Regions from separate parts of the Sphaerisporangium sp. NPDC005289 genome, predicted to be linked through region 3. Evidence: predicted binding sites of a transcription regulator. Region 3 holds the regulator's gene; each other region holds the start of a gene.

Region 1 (5,834 bases), on a different contig from region 3:
GGGCAGCTCCACCGGCTGCACCACCCGGTGCCGCGGCCCGCCCTCGGCCACGACCCGGGTGTCCACGGCCACGAACGCGGTGAACCGGCACAGCACGCCGTGCCGCAGCGAGGCGGCGACGATGTCGTGCTCCAGGGCGTGCTCGCCGACCGCGTAGCGGTCCTCCAGCCGGCGCAGGTGGGCCCGCGCCCAGATGGCCCGCGGCGCGTCCCCCTCGGCGGGCCGGCCCTCCAGCCGCTGCTCCCACGGGCCGCCGTCCTCGCGCAGGCCGTGGACGGTCAGCGCCCCGCGGGAGGCGCCCCGGTACCGCCCGTAGACGGTGAGCGGCACGCCCGAGTACAGCGAACCCAGATGGGTCACGCTGCCCGCCACCACCTCCAGCCCCTCGGCCTTCAGCGACAGGCCGGTGACCAGCGGCGACCCGATGCGGCGGTGGATGTGCTCCATCGCCTCGTCGAGACGGTCCTCCGACTCCACCAGCTCGCAGCGGCCCGCGCCGAGCCCGGCCAGCCGGCCGAGGAACCCGGCGTTCACCGCCCGGTCGATGCCGACGGTGTGCACGCGCACGGCCGCCAGCCGCGAGCCGAGGCGTTCCAGGATCTGGTCCTCGTTGCCGACCTGCCCGTCGGTGACCAGGACGAGCACCCGTTCCCTGCCGGGGTCCTCCAGCAGGCCGAGCGCCTCCTCCATCGGCTGCAGCATCTCGGTGCCGCCCCGCGCCTCCAGCCGGGCCAGGTGCTCGACGGCCCGGTAGCGGTTGCGGTCGGTCGCCGGGACCAGGCCCGCGTCCACGCCGAGGGGACGCTCGACGACGCTGTCGAAGGACAGGACGGCGAACCGGTCGGCGGAGGACAGGGTGTCGACGATGCGCGCCGCGGCCCGCCGGGCGGCGACCATCTTCCACCCGGTCATGCTGCCCGAGCGGTCCAGCAGCAGCGCCACGTCTCTCGGCCCGCGACGGGCGTCGGTCCGCGCGGGCGGGAGCACGGTCAGCACGAACGTGCCGTCCCCGTCGGCCTCCCCGTCGATCTCGGCGTCGACGCCGTCGGCTCCGGTGTCGGCTCCGGTGTCGGCTCCGGTCTCGGCGGCGGGCGCCGGTCGGCGGGTCTCTCCGTCGGGGACGAGGGTCAGGGCGCTGGAGGCGTCGAACGACAGGCGCAGGACGAAGTCACGGTCGAGGCGCTCGCCGGGCAGCAGTCGCACGACGCCCTCCTCCTGGGAGACGACGTGCAGGCTGGAGCGCATCTCGGTCAGGTCGAGCCCGGCGGGGTCGACGCGGGCCGTCAGTGCCAGCCGCACCGGGTTCGGGAAGCCCGGCAGCAGCACCGGCGGGGTGATCCGCGAGGCGTCCGGGACGGCGTCGGTGTCGGCGGACACGCCGTCCCCGGCGGCGAGGTCGGGAAGCGGCGTGCCCGGGATGTAGCGGGGCGCCACGACCAGCGGGAAGCGGAAGGTCGCCGCGCCGTCCTCGTACGGGAGAGGCTGGCTGAGCGTCAGCCGCACCGTCACCCGCTCGCCGGGGACGATGTTGCCGACCCGCATGGTGAAGACGTCCGGGCGCTCCTCCTCGGCGATGGCGGCGCGCTGCCCTCGCGCGATGGCGCGGTCGTAGTCCTGGCGGGCCTGGCCGCGCTCCTTGAGCACCCCCTCCACCACCCGGTCGTCGGCCTCCATGCGGAAGGCCGTCACCGCGGCGCGGTCGGGCAGCGGGAAGATGTAGGTCGCCTCCAGGGGCACGTCATGCGGGTTGCGAAAACCCTGCGTGACCTCCACGCCGCAGGTCAGCGCGGTGATGTTCGCCTCGACCTCGACGCTCTCCAAGGGCAGGTTCCCCTTGCCGGTGCTCAGGGCCCCGAGCCCCGCGTCGGGCGCCGGGGCGTACTCGCCGGGCTTCAAGGATGTGATCTGCACAGTCATGATGACGACCTTTCGGGCGGAGACTGGTCGAGGCCGGCGGCCGGGGCGGCATGCCCGGGGGCGCCGGAAGGCAGGAGGCCGCGGTCGTGCAGCAGGGCGAGCAGCGGTGCGGCGGCCTCCCGCAGCGCGGCGATGTCGCCGGGGGCGGGAGGCCGCCCTTCGAGCAGGAGCGTGACCCCGGGCGCGAGCCGCACGCCGTGCACCAGGTCATCGGCGGGCGCGGCGGCGGGAACGACGCCCGGCCACCGGCCCGCCGGGCGGGGCAGGGCCTGCTCGGGAGCGAAGGGCGCCGCGAGGAAGTCCGGCGGCGTGGCCTGCCCTCCTGGCATGCCCGGCCCCCCGGGCGCCACCGGCGGCCCCCCGTTCGCCGCCTGCGGACTCCCGCCGCTCGGCACCGGCGACCCCGTCACGCCCGCGGTCGCCGGCGTGCCGGTTTCGCCTTCCGTGGCCGGCGTGCTCCTTCCGCTTCCCGCCGCGAGGACGGCGGCGACGCGCCCGTGGGCCGGAGCCGCGGCCGGGTCCGTCGCGGGCGTGCGGGTTCCCGCGGCGGCCGGGCGGGCCGCCCAGAAGCGCGGCCGGGCGCGGGGGGAGTCGGACGGCGGGTCTCCGGCCGGGTCACCGGTGGGGTCCCCGGTCGAGTCCTCGGCCGGATCGCCGGTCGGCTCAACGGCCGGCTCGCCGGTCGCGCTGGGCCGGGACGCGGCGGGAACCGGCCGCCCGGCCGCGTCGACGATCTGCTCCAGCGCCGTGTCGGTCGCGCCGGCCAGCTCGGCCTGGATGTCGGCGATGGACCGGCCCTCGGCCTGCAGGCGCTTGACGGCGACCAGCTGGAGCAGGTGACGTCTGCCGTACAGCGCGACTCGGCCGCGGCGGGTGAGCGGCGGGTCGAGCAGGCCGATCGTGGTGTACCAGCGGATGAGCCGCTCGTTGGGCACGTCTCTGACCCGGCCGTTGGGCCGCCGCGGCGAGGACGGCAGCAGGTGCGCCGCGTGCTCCGCCAGCTCGCCGATCGTCCAGGTGTCACTCATGCTTCCATGCTGACACTGCAACTATGACACTGTCAATGTTTAGCGCTTCGGGAGACCGGTTAGGGCGTTCTAGGTAGCCAGGTAGAAGGCCGTCGATCATTCTTGAGGGGAAGATGCTTCATGGCCCAGATCACCAGCCCGCTCCCGAGCGACAAGCAGAAGATCGCGGGCGATGCGCTGCAGGGAGCTCTCATCGACCTGCTCGACCTCTCGCTCGTGGGCAAGCAGGCGCACTGGAACCTGATAGGCCGCAACTTCCGTTCGCTGCACCTGCAGCTGGACGAGATCGTGGCCCTGGCGCGGACCGGTGCCGACAGCGCGGCCGAGCGGGCGGTCGCCCTGGGCGTCAACCCGGACGGCCGCGCGGCGACCGTCGCCCGCGACACCCAGATCAGGCGGTTCGACGCCGGATACATCGAGGACGGCAAGGTGGTCGCCGCGTTCACCGACATCCTCGGCGAGATGATCGCCCGGATGCGCGAGCGCATCGCCGCCACCGAGGAGCCGGACCCGGTCACCCAGGACCTCCTCATCCAGATCACCGAGGGCCTCGAGAAGCAGCACTGGATGATCCAGGCCCAGCGCTGACCCCGGCCGGGCTCGCGGCGGCGGCCGTGAGCACCCCGGCCCGGCTCGCGGTGGCTGCCGCAGGGACCACTGGGCCCGCTCACCGTGGCGGCCGCAGGGACCACTAAGCCCGGCTCACAGCAGCCGCCAGGCGAGGTGGGCGACGGGCGGGCCGGCGCCCAGGAGGGCGCGGAGGGCGTCCCAGCGCGCGGCGCCGGCTCTGGCGCCGCGCACCAGGCCCACCTCGACGAGGGCGCGGGCCCAGGCGTCCTCGTCCGCGCCGGCCGCCCGCTCAAGAACGTCGAGCGCCGTCCGCCCTGCCGCGGATCCAGGACGACCCGGGTCGTCCGGTGGTGGCGATGATTCCGAGATCACCGGAAATGCCGGAGTGAATGGCGCTTCCTGGCCGGGCGTGTCCGGCGTGGCGGGGCGGTCGCGGGGGAGTGGCGGGCCGTCCAGTTCGCGGGCGAGCAAGGACAGCAGATGCGGCCAGCGGATGGCGAGCACCGCGAGCTTCGCGACCTCCTCGTCGGTCGCCTTCGCCGCCCCGGCCAGGGCGCGCCGGTAGGTCACGAAGGAGTAGAACCGAAAGACGTTCACATACCGCTTGAGCTCCCGGGGGTTGCTCAGCGTGAGGACGGGCAGCACCCGCGCGATCGCGGCGTAGGCGTTCTCGTCGCTGTAGAGGTCGTCGTAGACCCGGTCCGCCGCCAGGCGCGTCGCGGCCGACAGTCCGCCGATGGCGTCGCCGTCCGCCGCGCCCACCTGGTCCTGCGCGTCACGCGCGACGATGTCCAGGTCGCCGGCCGTCGGGCCCATCGCCCTGATCGCCGCCTCGACGCGGTCCACCAGCCCCGGGTCGGCCCTGACCTCCGGCTCGGCCCTCCCGGACAGGCGCACCTCCCTTCCGCCGCCCCGGGGGCCGCGGGCGGAGCGCGTGGAGCGCGGTGGGCCCGGGACCGGCGCGCCGTCCCCGAGGCTCGGGTACGGGCGCGTGGTGTGCCGTGGGCGTGGGGCGGTTCCGCCGTCCCGGGAGGCCGGGTGCGTGGTGAGCGGTGGGCTCGCGGCCGGTTCAGGCGCCGGCGGGTGGTCCGGGCCGGGCGGAGGGCCGGAGCGCCGGTCGTCCGGGGGGCTCGCGGCCGGGGCGGGCACTTCCAGCAGGGCGCGCAGGTAGGCGGGCAGCCGTTCGCCGTCGTCGAGCATGGGGACGCTCAGCGGAAGCTGCACGATCTTCTCCAGGAAGCGCCACCCGAGACCGGAACGCTCCTCGGCGGAGGCGGGGAGCGAGCGGGCGAGGTCCCGGTAGGCCACCTCGACATGCGCGGCCACGACCTCCGGCTCCATGGCCAGGACGAACACGCAGTTGGGGAACTCCCCGGCGAGGAACAGGTTGACCGCCTCGATCACCTGGGCCACCGTCCCCGGCGAGCAGCGGTCCAGGTCGTCCACGAACACCAGCAGCGGGCGCTCCTCGGTGGCGACCATGCCGAGCACCCGCCGCATGTCGGTCTGCACCAGGTGCAGGAACCCGGTCCTGGCCCGGTACCCCGGGTCGGGCGACAGCTCCGTGCCCGCGCCGGGCCCGCCGCCGAGTAGATCGGGCTGGCGGACGAGCCGGGTGAACGCGGTGTCGGCCGACTCGCCCATGAAACGCGCGAGCCGCACTCCGGCGGCGAACAGGACGAGGAACGAGCCGCCCGACCCGACGGCCGCGGCCGTGCCGCGCAGCAGTGAGCCGGCCGCGGGCACCAGGGCCGACGCGGCGAGCGAGGCGCCGGTGACCAGCAGCGTCGCCAGGAAGGCGAGGGCGACCGGGAGCAGGCGGGTCGCGGCCAGCCGGTAGGCCCGGCGGCGCACCTCCTCCCTGTCGACCCGGGCGAGGTTGAGCGCCAGCCAGAAGCGCTCACGCTCGCCGCGCGGGAGCCGGCAGGTGATCTGGCTGATGATCTCGTGGGCCAGACCGGCCCACACCTGCTCGCCGCTCTGGTACATCCACGGGTTGAACCACACGGTCGGCCGCCAGTCGGCGTGCCGCAGGGGAAGCTCGCCGGGGACCGCGTACTCCCGGCCCCCGGACTCGGCCCGCCTGGCACGCGAGAGCACCTCCGCATTGGTCACCCGCCCCGCAGAGCCACCCGCCCCCTCGCCCCTCGACCCGCGCCCGCCCCACCCTCGGCCGCGTGCGTGACCGGGGCGGCCGCGGCGTCCTGGTCCGCGGGGAGGGAGGTCCTCCGCCGGGGTGGCGAGGTGGATCGCGGCGGGGCGGTCCTCGGCCGCGCCCGGGTCGAGCAGGTCCTGCACCATGCGCATCAGCGACGTCTT
Region 2 (5,834 bases), on a different contig from region 3:
CGTCCCTCGCCGGTTCATCTCCGCTGTGACGCGCACCTGGCCGCAGATTAATTGAATTTAACGCTCCCAATAAGATGGGTTGGCGGTCAGGTCAGGGCTGGCCGCAGGCGGTCGAGAGGAGCTCCGGCATGGCGCTTGACGAGACGACCGAGGATCTGGCCCGCGCGGCCGCCGCGGGCGACCACCGTTCGCTGGGCGAGCTCCTGCGCCGCATCGAGGCCGACGTGCTGCGCCACTGCTCGCGGCTGCTGCCGTACCACCAGGACGCCGAGGAGGCCTGCCAGGACACCCTGCTGGCCGTGGCGCGCAACATCGGGCGGTTCGAGGGGCGGGCCCGCTTCTCCACCTGGCTGCACATCGTGACGACCAACTGCGCCCGCACGACCTACCGCACCCTCAAGCGCCGTGCGGCCGAGCAGACGGCCGATGAACTGCCCGAGCTGCGGGCCGACCCGCGCAGGGTCAGCGTCATCGCCGGGTCGCGGCTCGACCTGCTCGACGCGATGGAGTCCCTGGAGGCCGACAAGCCCGAGCTGGCCCAGGCCCTGGTGCTGCGCGACATCTGCCAGCTCGACTACAACGAGGTCGCCGAGCAGCTCGGCATCCCGCTGGGCACGGCCAAGTCGCGCATCCACCAGGCGCGCAAGTACGTCCAGGCGGCGCTCGGCGACGCCTACGGCCGGCCCTTCGCCTAGCGGCCCGCGCGGTGCGTCACGCGCCCTCTTCCTGCCTGCTCTGTTCCGGGACGGAGCTTCTCGCAACGCTTCTCGCAACGTGCTCACCTGCGGCTTCGGTTTCTTCCATCGTGCTCTCACGTCTCGGAGAATGAGACGGACGGCCGTCCGCGCCGGTGGGCGAGGTACAGTTCTTAAGGCCTGCTTGTGATATGAGCGGGACCACAACTTCATATTGCTCATCCAGAGGGGTGGAGGGACCGGCCCTGCGAAGCCCCGGCAACCCTCCCGGCTGTGGTCATCCGCGTCTGCCGAACGACGCGGCACTCAAAGACCAGTGAGACCGGCCGGGACAGGTGCCAATTCCGGCCCGTGACCAAGGTGGTCCGGGCGAAGATGAGGGAAAGGCCTCGCTTCATGGCGCTCGCAACAGCTGAGACAACGACCACGCTCGACTTCGGTCCCGCCGTCGCTCTCTCGTGCCGCGAATGCGGCACCAGGTTCGACCTGGGACCGATCTTCGCCTGTGCCGAGTGTTTCGGGCCACTCGAAGTGGCCTACACCTGGAGCTCTCCCGGCGAGACCGGGGCGGCGGTGACCCGCGAGCAGATCGCCTCGGGTCCGAGCAACATCTGGCGCTACCGCGGGCTGCTGCCGGTGCCCGCCGACGTCGCCTCCCGGCCCAACCTGGCCCCCGGCTGGACCAAGCTGGTCAAGGCCGACAACCTGGCTCGCGAACTGGGCCTGCGCAGCCTGCATGTCAAGGACGACTCCGGCAACCCGACCCACTCGTTCAAGGACCGGGTCGTCGCCATCGCGCTGGAGGCCGCGCGCAACTTCGGCTTCCACACCCTGTCGTGCTCCTCCACGGGCAACCTCGCGGGCGCGGTGACAGCAGCGGCGGCGCGCGCGGGGCTGGACGCCTGCGTGTTCATCCCGTCCGACCTCGAAGAGGCCAAGATCGTCATGGCCTCGGTGTACGGCGGCCGGCTGGTGGGCATCGAGGGCACCTACGACGACGTCAACCGGTTCTGCTCCGAGCTCATCGGCGACCCGCTGGGCGACAAGTGGGGCTTCGTCAACGTGAACCTCCGGCCGTACTACGCCGAGGGCTCCAGGACGCTGGCCTTCGAGATCGCCGAGCAGCTCGGCTGGCGCCTGCCCGAGCAGATCGTCATCCCGGTGGCCTCCGGCTCCCAGCTCACCAAGATCGACAAGGGGTTCCGGGAGCTGATCAAGCTCGGCCTGGTCGAGGACCGCCCCTACAAGGTCTTCGGCGCGCAGGCCGAGGGCTGTTCGCCGGTGTCGGCGGCCTTCAAGGCGGGCCACGACATCGTGCGTCCCGTCAAGCCCGACACCATCGCCAAGTCGCTCGCCATCGGCAACCCGGCCGACGGCCCGTACGTGCTCGACATCGCCCGTCGCAGCGGCGGCGCGGTGGAGGACGTCACCGACGCCGAGGTGGTGGACGCCATCCGGCTGCTGGCGCGCACCGAGGGCATCTTCGCCGAGACCGCCGGCGGCGTGACCGTCGGCGTGCTGCGCAAACTCGTCTCCAACGGCCTGCTCGACCCCGAGGCCGAGACGGTGGTGCTCAACACCGGGGACGGCCTCAAGACGCTCGACGCGGTCTCCGCCGAGGCGAGGCCCACCGCGGTCATCCGTCCTTCGCTCGACGCATTTCGTACGGCTGTCGCCGACCACTCCTGAAAGGGCCTGATAAATGAGCGTTTCTGTGCGGATTCCGACGATTCTTCGCACCTACACCGACGGTGCGTCGGAGGTGAGCAGTGACGGGGCGACCCTGCGCGAGGTGCTCCAGAAGCTCGACGCCGACTTCCCGGGAATCGGGGCCCGTATTCTGGACGAAACGGGCAAGATCCGCCGTTTTGTCAACGTGTATGTCGGAGAAGAGGACGTCCGATTCGTGGACGGTCTCGACACCGCAACCCCCGACGGAACCAACATCTCGGTGATCCCCGCCGTCGCCGGGGGCTGACCTCCGCGCCCTTCCGGCCTTTGTGAGGCGTGCTCAAGTCTCAATGGCCCCATGAGTCACATCACGCCCATGCGTCCTAGCTGGACGCATGGGCGTCGCCATGTCCGTAAGGGGGGCCCGGTAGCGGGACGACTATCATAATAGAAGTGATTACCGGGTCCTCCGTTAGTGTAATTGTCAACTAACTAAACGCGAGCGGGAAATAGCCGAGTGCCGCTGAGAGCGAACGTCAAGTAGTAGTTTCCCGATTGACTCTGTTGCTTCAACCCTTGCCACAGGTATGGTCGAGAACGATCGACGTAGCCGAGGAGTTCGCATGCGTCTCGGCTCCGAAGGTCACGGACCTCGCGGAGGAGTGGGCGGGGTCCGGAGCCCAGCAAGAGGAGTCGGAAAGTGGCGCAGGGCACCGTCAAATGGTTTAACGCGGACAAGGGCTACGGCTTCATCGCGGTAGACGGTGGTAAGGACGTGTTTGTCCACTACTCAGCGATCCTGTCCGAGGGATACCGGTCCCTAGAGCAGGGTCAGCGGGTGGAGTTCGAGATCACGCAGGGGCAGAAGGGCCCGCAGGCGGAGTCCGTTCGCACTGTGTGACGTGGCCGGCGTCGCCCGGCCAGACGAAGATCCACTAGTCTCTCCCCGTCAGTAGCGCTGGAAGGTTCGGTCTGTCATGCACCAAGACGGGCCGGGCCTTCCTTCATGTCAGCCTGCGGGGTCGTACCGCCTACCCTGTGGGGGCGGGCCCAATATTCGGCATACGGTCGGAGAAATCCTTGTGCCGCCCAGGTCATAGGGGTTGTCGCTTGCACTCGACCGGGTAGAGTGCTAAACAGTTCGTTGGCACTCTCCTGTCGAGAGTGACAAACCTGGATCGAGGCGATGGGGCCTGGCGATCCACGGCGACAGGTGCCGTGGAGGCGCGGGTTTCATGCCGTCGCGGGCGTCGGCTCGATCCGCTGCAAGCCACCCTGTATCTGGGAGGTCTAGCCGTATGGCAGCCAAGATGATCGCGTTTAACGAGGACGCCCGGCGCGGTCTCGAGCGCGGTATGAACCAGCTCGCCGATGCCGTCAAGGTGACCTTGGGTCCCAAGGGCCGCAACGTCGTGCTGGAGAAGAAGTGGGGCGCTCCCACCATCACCAACGACGGTGTCTCCATCGCCAAGGAGATCGAGCTCGAGGACCCGTGGGAGAAGATCGGGGCCGAGCTCGTCAAGGAGGTCGCGAAGAAGACCGACGACGTCGCGGGTGACGGCACCACCACCGCCACCGTGCTCGCCCAGGCGCTGGTACGCGAGGGCCTGCGCAACGTCGCCGCCGGCGCCAACCCGATGTCCCTGAAGAAGGGCATCGAGGCCGCCGTCGAGCGCGTCAGCGAGGAGCTCTCCAAGATCGCCAAGGATGTGGAGACCAAGGAGCAGATCGCCTCCACCGCCTCCATCTCCGCCGGCGACACCCAGATCGGCGAGATGATCGCCGAGGCCATGGACAAGGTCGGCAAAGAAGGCGTCATCACCGTCGAGGAGAGCAACGCCTTCGGCCTGGAGCTCGAGCTCACCGAGGGCATGCGCTTCGACAAGGGCTACATCTCCGGTTACTTCGTGACCGACCCGGAGCGCATGGAGGCGGTCCTCGACGACCCCTACCTCCTGATCGTCAACTCCAAGGTGTCGGCCAACAAGGACCTCCTCCCGCTGCTCGACAAGGTCGTGCAGGCCGGCAAGCCGCTGGTGATCATCGCTGAGGACGTCGAGGGCGAGGCCCTGGCCACCCTGGTCGTCAACAAGATCCGCGGCCTGTTCAAGTCCGTGGCCGTCAAGGCCCCCGGCTTCGGCGACCGCCGCAAGGCCATGCTCGGCGACATCGCCATCCTCACCGGTGGCCAGCCGATCAGCGAGGACGTGGGCCTCAAGCTCGAGACCGCCACCCTCGACCTGCTCGGCCGCGCGCGCCAGGTCATCATCACCAAGGACGAGACCACCATCGTCGACGGTGCGGGCGACCCCGAGCAGATCGCCGGCCGGGTCAACCAGATCCGCGCCGAGATCGAGAACACCGACTCCGACTACGACCGCGAGAAGCTCCAGGAGCGTCTGGCCAAGCTGGCCGGCGGCGTCGCCGTCATCAAGGCCGGCGCGGCGACCGAGGTCGAGCTCAAGGAGCGCAAGCACCGCATCGAGGACGCCGTGCGCAACGCGAAGGCGGCCGTCGAGGAGGGCATCGTGCCCGGCGGTGGCGTGGCCCTGCTCCAGGCGGGCGCCAAGGCCTTCGACAAGCTCGAGCTGTTCAACGACGAGGCCACCGGCGCCGCGATCGTCCGCAAGGCGCTCGAGGAGCCGCTGAAGCAGATCGCCGTCAACGCCGGCCTTGAGGGCGGCGTCGTGGTCGAGCGTGTGCGCAACCTCGAGACGGGCGTCGGCCTCAACGCCGCGACCGGCGAGTACGTCAACATGCTCGAGGCCGGCATCATCGACCCGGCCAAGGTCACCCGTTCGGCGCTGCAGAACGCCGCCTCCATCGCGGCGCTCTTCCTCACCACCGAGGCCGTCATCGCCGAGAAGCCCGAGAAGAACCCTGCCGCTCCCGCCATGCCCGGCGGCGGCGACATGGACTTCTGAGCCTCCGGCTCACGCCACATCGAAAGGGCCGCTCCCGGATTCGTTCGGGGGCGGCCCTTTCGGCGTCCGCGCGGGCTCGTCCTTCCGGCGCGGGCTCCCCTCAGAAGCCGGGGCAGGCCCGCTCGACGGCGTCGAAGGCCCGCTCCAGCAGGGCCAGGTGGTCGGGCATGACCTCGGCCGCGCACTCCCCGGCCATCATCCGTCGCGCGCTCGCGACGTACACCGTGCGGTAGGCGGCCAGGAAGAGCGCGGCGGCCAGCTCGGCATCGACGTCCCCTGAGCCGGGGCCGCCACCGACGTTCCCTGAGCCGGCGCCGCCGTGGACGTCACGGGACCCGGCATCGGCGTCGCCAGGGCCGGCGTCGGTGTCGCCAGGGCCGGCGTCGGTGTCGCCAGGGCCGGCGCCGGTCGCCTCCGCGAGCAGGGCGGCGATCAGCGCCTCCAGGTCCTCCAGCGCCTCCCGCACCCTGGCCCGCAGCGCCGGGGAGTCCAGGATGACCTGCCAGAAGGCCTGCTGGCCTTCCCTGATGCCCGACAGGGCATG
Region 3 (5,834 bases):
CGGCCGGCGGCGGCGGTGTCAGCGGGGGCGGCGTCCGGGAGAGTTCACCAGCGGCCTGAGCGGGTGAGCAGGACAGCCGCGGCGGCGACGCCGGCGGTCGAGGTGCGCAGCACGGTCGGGCCGAGCAGGGCAGGAGCGGCGCCGGCCTCCTGGAACCGCTTGATCTCCTCGTCGGTGATGCCGCCCTCGGGACCGACCACCACCACCATGTCGCCGCTCGCCGGCGGCTCCAGGCGCGACAGCGGCACGACGGCCTCCTCGTGCAGGACGGCCGCCGCGGCGGCGCCGCGCAGCAGTGCCGCCACCTCGGCCGTGCTCGCCTGCTCGGCGACCTCGGGCAGGTGGAACCGCCGGGCCTGCTTGGCGGCCTCGCGGGCCGTGGAGCGCCAGCGCGCCAGCGACTTGGCGGCGCGCTCGCCCTTCCACTGGGTGACGCACCGGGCCGCGGCCCACGGGACGATGACGTCCACGCCCGCCTCGGTCATCATCTCGACCGCCAGCTCGCCCCGCTCGCCCTTGGGCAGCCCCTGGACGACGACCAGGCGCGGGTCGGGCGCGGGCACCACGCGGCGGCCGACGACCTCCAGCCGCAGAAAGTCCTTCCCGGCGTCGCGCACGGCGCACTCGGCCACCGCGCCCGCGCCGTCGGTCAGGTCGACCCGTTCGCCCGCCCTCAGCCGCCGCACGGTGGCGGCGTGCCGCCCCTCGGGGCCGCCGAGGACGATCTCGTCACCGGACAGGTCATCGGCCAGGAAAACCGGGACGCTCATCGGCCGTTAAAAGCGTCCCGGAGGCGTGAGAAGAAGCCCTGCTGGCCGGGCGCGAACTTGCCCGGCGGGCGCTCTTCGCCACGCAGCTTGGACAGCTCCTTGAGCAGCTCCTCCTGGGCGGCGTCCAGCTTGGTGGGGGTCTCGACGTTCACGTGGATCAGCAGGTCGCCCCTGCCGGTCTCGTTGAGCCGCTGGATGCCCCGCCCGTACAGCGGGATGACCTGACCCGACTGGGTGCCGGGGCGCACGTCCAGCTCTTCGGCCCCATCGAGCGTCTGCACGGTGAGGATAGTGCCGAGCGCCGCCGCGGTCATCGGGATCTGCACCGTGCAGTGCAGGTCGTCGCCGCGCCGCTCGAACGTGTCGTGCGGGCGCTCGACGATCTCGAGGAACAGGTCGCCGGGCGGGCCGCCGCCGGGGCCGACCTCGCCCTCGCCGGCGAGCTGGATGTGGGTGCCGTCCTCGACGCCGGCCGGGATGCGGACCTTGATCGTGCGCCGGGTGCGCACCCGCCCGTCGCCGGAGCACTCCTGGCACGGGTGGTGGATGACCGAGCCGAACCCGCCGCACTGGGGGCAGGGCCTGGCGGTCATCACCTGGCCGAGGAACGACCGGGTGACCTGGGAGATCTCGCCGCGGCCGTGGCACATGTCGCAGGTGTCGGGATGGGTGCCGGCCGCCGCGCCCGACCCCTGGCACACCTCGCACAGCACGGCGGTGTCCACGACCAGCTCGCGCGTGGTGCCGAACGCCGACTCGGCCAGGTCGAGCTCGACCCGGATGGTGGCGTTGCGCCCGCGCCTGGCCCGCGAACGGGGGCCGCGCGCGCCGCCTCCGCCGCCGAAGAAGGCGTCCATGATGTCGCTGAACGGGAACCCCGCGCCGAAGCCCGCCGCGCCGGGGCCGGCCGCTCCGGCGCCGCCGAAGGGATCGGCGCCGAGATCGAACATCTGGCGCTTGCTCGGGTCCGACAGGACCTCGTACGCCTGATTGATCTCCTTGAAGCGCTCCTGCGTCTCGGGATCGGGGTTGATGTCAGGGTGGAGCTCACGTGCGAGGCGGCGATACGCCTTCTTGATCTCGTCCTGAGTGGCGTCACGGCGCACCCCGAGGATGCCGTAATAGTCGCGGGCCACTTAGGATCCCGCCAGGATCTGGCCGACATAGCGTGCCACTGCGCGCACCGCTCCCATCGTCACCGGGTAGTCCATTCGCGTCGGGCCCAGCACTCCGAGCCGGGCCAGTTCATTGTCGCCCGAACCGTACCCGGCGGCGACGATCGAGGTGCCGTGAAGCCCGGAGTAGGGGTTCTCCGAGCCGATGCGCACGGTCAGGGCGGAGTGGTCGTTCGCCTCGCCGAGCAGGCGCATGAGCACGACCTGCTCCTCCAGCGCCTCGAGCACCTCACGCAGGCCGACGCTGAAGTCGCCCGCGAGATTCGCCGCGCCGGCGAAGACGATCTTCTCGTCGTGCCGCTCGACCAGGGTCTCCAGCAGGACCGACAGGATCGTCGTCGCCATCGGCCGGTCGCCCTCGGGCAGCCGTTCGGGAAGGTCGGCGACCGTCTCGGCCACCCGGCCGAGCCTGCACCCGTCGAGGCAGGCGTTCAGCAACGCCCGCAGGTGGGCGACCTGGTCGTCGGCCACCACGTCCGGCAGGTCGACGACCCGCTGCTCGACGCGGCCGGTGTTGGTGATCACCACGAGCATGATGCGCCGCTCGGCCAGCGGCACCAGCTCGACGTGCCGGACCGTCGAGCGGATGAGCGACGGGTACTGCACCACGGCCACCTGGCGGGTCAGCTGCGCCAACAGCCGCACGGTGCGGGTCACGACGTCGTCGAGATCGACGGCGCCCGCCAGGAACGTCTCGATCGCACGGCGCTCGGCGGCCGACAGCGGCTTGATCTGGGACAGCCGGTCGACGAACAACCGGTAGCCCTTGTCGGTGGGGACCCGCCCCGCGCTGGTGTGGGGTTGTGTGATGTAGCCCTGCTCCTCGAGCACGGCCATGTCGTTGCGCACGGTGGCGGGCGAGACCCCCAGATTGTGACGCTCCGCCAATGCCTTCGACCCGACCGGCTCGTTGGTGGACACGAAATCCTCGACAACGGCGCGCAGAACGGCCAGCTTGCGTTCATCGAGCAACGTGCTCACCTCCCTGCCTCGCGTTCGTGCCTGCGTAAACGCCTCGTCTGGCACTCAGTGTTCCCGAGTGCCAAGTGTACGGCCATGGGCCTCAGGGTGCGATAACTCAGACCGCACCACCCTCCCCACTCTCCCGCGAATCGGCCCCACTCCGCCCATCCGCCGACTTCCCTCCACCGCCGGACGAATGGAGCACGTGCCGGGCGGCCGGATGCCCGGGCGGTGACAAGTGGGTTGCTATTCGCCGGCAAGTCATCTGATCCAGACTCGGTTCATGAGCGAGAACGATCCCCGCCTGACCGACGCGACGAGGCGACCGCCGCGTCCGGGCTCCCCGGGTCCGCAGGTCACGCCTCCGCCGCAGAGCGCTCCGCCCGGCTCGGGCCCCGGCCCGCACGGCCCCGCCTCCGGCGGCCCGCCGTACGGCGCTCCCGCCGGGCCCTCACCCTACGGCCCGCCCGCCGGGTCCTCCCCCTACGGCCCGCCCGCCGGCGGGCCGTACGGCGTCCCAGGCGGCCCCTCGCACGGCGGGCCCTCCTATGGCGGGCCTTCGTACGGGGGCCCCTCCTATGGCGGGCCCGCGTCCGAGGCGGCGCACCCGCTCTACGCCTCCCCCGCGCCCGCCGCGCCCGGACCGGTGCGGCCGCGGGTGCTGTGGATCGTGCTCGCCTGGCTCGTCGCGGTGATCTGCGGCGTCGTGGGCATCGTGGGTTTCGCCGGCGGCCTGTTCAAGACCATCACCGACGCGGCGCCCACACAGACCTTCCAGAGCGGCGGCAGCGTGTCGGTCCCCATGGACCCGAAGGACAAGCCCATCCTGTACGCCTCCGCGTCCGGGCCCACCGACATCAACTGCCTCGCCGTGGACGGCGCCGGCAAGAAGGTCGATCTCACCTCGCCCAAGGCGTCCCAGACGGTGTCCGCCGACGGCCGGGTGTGGGAGGCCGTGTTCGACATCGGCGTGCCCGCCGCGGGCACCTACAAGGTGAGCTGCCAGGCCGAGGCCGGCAAGCAGGTGCTGTTCGGGGTCGGCAAGTCGCTGACCGCCGACACCGGCGCCCTCGCCGGAGGCGTGGCCTCGCTGTTCCTGATCCCGCTGGCCGGGTTCCTGCTCGCGGTCGTCACCACGATCGTCGTCCTGGTGCGGCGCGGCCGGAACCGCAAGCGGCAGGCGGCGGCCGCCGCCCCCTACGGCGGCGCGTGGCCGCAGGGCGCACCGCCACAGGCATGATCTTTGCTAGCGTGCCCAGGTATGCGGGACTACGGACGGGACGTGCTGGCCGGAGACTGGCGGAGGCCGCTGCGCGGCAAGATCCCCAAGGTCCCGGCCGAGCTCGACCTCGTGGTGGAGGACGCCGAGGGGGGCTTCTGCGGCGCCGTGGTGGCCTGTGACAAGGAGGCCGTCACCCTGGAGGACCGCTTCGGGCGGCGGCGGGTGTTCCCGTTGGCGCCCGCCGCGTTCCTGCTGGAGGGCAGGCCGGTGACGCTGGTGCGACCGGCGCCGGAGGCCGCGTCCACGGGGCCCGGCCGCAGCGCGTCCGGGTCGATCGCCGTCGAGGGGCTGCGGGCGCGTGTCGCCCGCGAGAGCCGCATCTACGTCGAAGGGGTGCACGACGCGTCCCTCGTGGAGAAGATCTGGGGCCACGACCTGCGGGTGGAGGGCGTCGTCGTCGAGTACCTCGAGGGCGTGGACGACCTGCCCGCCATCGTGGCCGAGTTCGAGCCCGGCCCGGGACGGCGCCTCGGCGTGCTGGTCGACCATCTGGTCCCCGGGTCCAAGGAGAGCCGCATCGCCGCCCAGGTCTCCTCTCCGCACGTGCTCGTCGTCGGGCACCCCTTCGTGGACATCTGGGCCGCCGTCAAGCCGTCCGCCGCCGGCATCCGCGCCTGGCCGGAGGTCCCGCGCGGGATCCCGTGGAAGGAAGGCGTGATCGAGGCCCTGGGCTGGCGGCTGGAACCGGCGGATGCCTGGCGCCGCATTCTCGGCGCTGTCCGGACTTACACTGACCTCGAGCCGGAGCTTCTGGGCCGGGTAGAGGAGCTGATCGACTTCGTGTCGACCGAGGAGACGCCATGAGCCACCCTCCGAACGACCCCGAGACCAACGCCCCTCACCCCCGCTCCGATCCCCCCACCACACCGGCCGACCCCCTCGACTCCGAACTCCCCACCACCCCGGCCCCCCACCCGGACTTCGAGCCCCCCGCCGACCGGCCTGGCGAGGTGCCCTCCGCCGCCCCACCGGCCAAGGACCGCGAGTCCGAACCTCCCGGCGCCTCCGCCGAACCCCCCACCTTCGAACCACCCGCCACGCCCGTCCAGCAGTCCGGCTCCGAACCGCCCTCGGTCCGGCACACCGATGCCGAGTCGGCCGCCGATGCCCCGCTCCAGCAACCCGGCTTCGAGCCCCCCGCCGACCAGGCCGGCGACGTGTCCTCCGACGCCACGTCGGCCAAGGACCGCGTGTCCGAACCTCCCGGGGCCCCCGCCTTCGAACCGCCCGCCACGCCCGTCCAGGAGTCTGGGATCGTGTCCTCCGCCACGCCGGCCGACCGCCCTCGCGACGAGCCCGCCGGGTACGGCGCGGAGCACCGGGACACCGGCGCCGCCGAGCACGGGTACGCGCCACCCGCGCCCTACCAGGCGGCGGCATACGAGCAGCCCGGTTACGAGCAACACGGCTACGGACAGCCCGGTTACGGACAGCCTGGTTACGGACAGCCCGGTTATGGGCAGCCCGGCTACGGACAGCCGGGGTATGGGCCGGCGGGGTACCCGGGCGGGCCGCACGTCCCTGGCAGGTTCGGGCCGCGCCCGGGGTCGGACGACACGACCCTGGCGATGCTCGCCCACCTGCTCGGCCTGCTGACCTCCTTCCTCGGCCCGCTCATTCTGTACCTGGTCAAGAAGGATGAGT

What was found. Region 3 encodes HrcA, which represses chaperone genes, less so after heat shock. Its sites were predicted from a motif close to TTGGCACTCTCNNNNNGAGAGTGCCAA; they were not measured.
Region 1: ABZT47_RS19065 (DNA starvation/stationary phase protection protein) is a predicted target of HrcA. The motif match lies at 2,955-2,981, and genes of this name have one in related genera.
Region 2: groL (chaperonin GroEL) is a predicted target of HrcA. The motif match lies at 3,511-3,537, and genes of this name have one in related genera.

What each region holds. Positions count from the first base shown of each region.
Region 1 is NZ_JBEXGS010000010.1:63,973-69,806, reverse strand. Features, by position in the region: gene ABZT47_RS19075 (VIT domain-containing protein) at 1-1,917, opposite strand, end outside; gene ABZT47_RS19070 (MerR family transcriptional regulator) at 1,914-2,945, opposite strand; gene ABZT47_RS19065 (DNA starvation/stationary phase protection protein) at 3,066-3,533, shown strand; gene ABZT47_RS19060 (P-loop NTPase fold protein) at 3,648-5,834, opposite strand, start outside.
Region 2 is NZ_JBEXGS010000013.1:25,627-31,460, forward strand. Features, by position in the region: gene ABZT47_RS22710 (sigma-70 family RNA polymerase sigma factor) at 129-695, shown strand; SAM riboswitch class I at 911-1,077, shown strand; gene thrC (threonine synthase) at 1,092-2,384, shown strand; gene ABZT47_RS22720 (MoaD/ThiS family protein) at 2,398-2,673, shown strand; gene ABZT47_RS22725 (cold-shock protein) at 3,067-3,267, shown strand; gene groL (chaperonin GroEL) at 3,665-5,290, shown strand; gene ABZT47_RS22735 (TetR/AcrR family transcriptional regulator) at 5,391-5,834, opposite strand, start outside.
Region 3 is NZ_JBEXGS010000001.1:498,442-504,275, forward strand. Features, by position in the region: gene ABZT47_RS01905 (16S rRNA (uracil(1498)-N(3))-methyltransferase) at 45-770, opposite strand; gene dnaJ (molecular chaperone DnaJ) at 767-1,906, opposite strand; gene hrcA (heat-inducible transcriptional repressor HrcA) at 1,907-2,917, opposite strand; gene ABZT47_RS01920 (hypothetical protein) at 3,192-4,148, shown strand; gene ABZT47_RS01925 (DUF3097 domain-containing protein) at 4,170-4,994, shown strand; gene ABZT47_RS01930 (DUF4870 domain-containing protein) at 4,991-5,834, shown strand, end outside.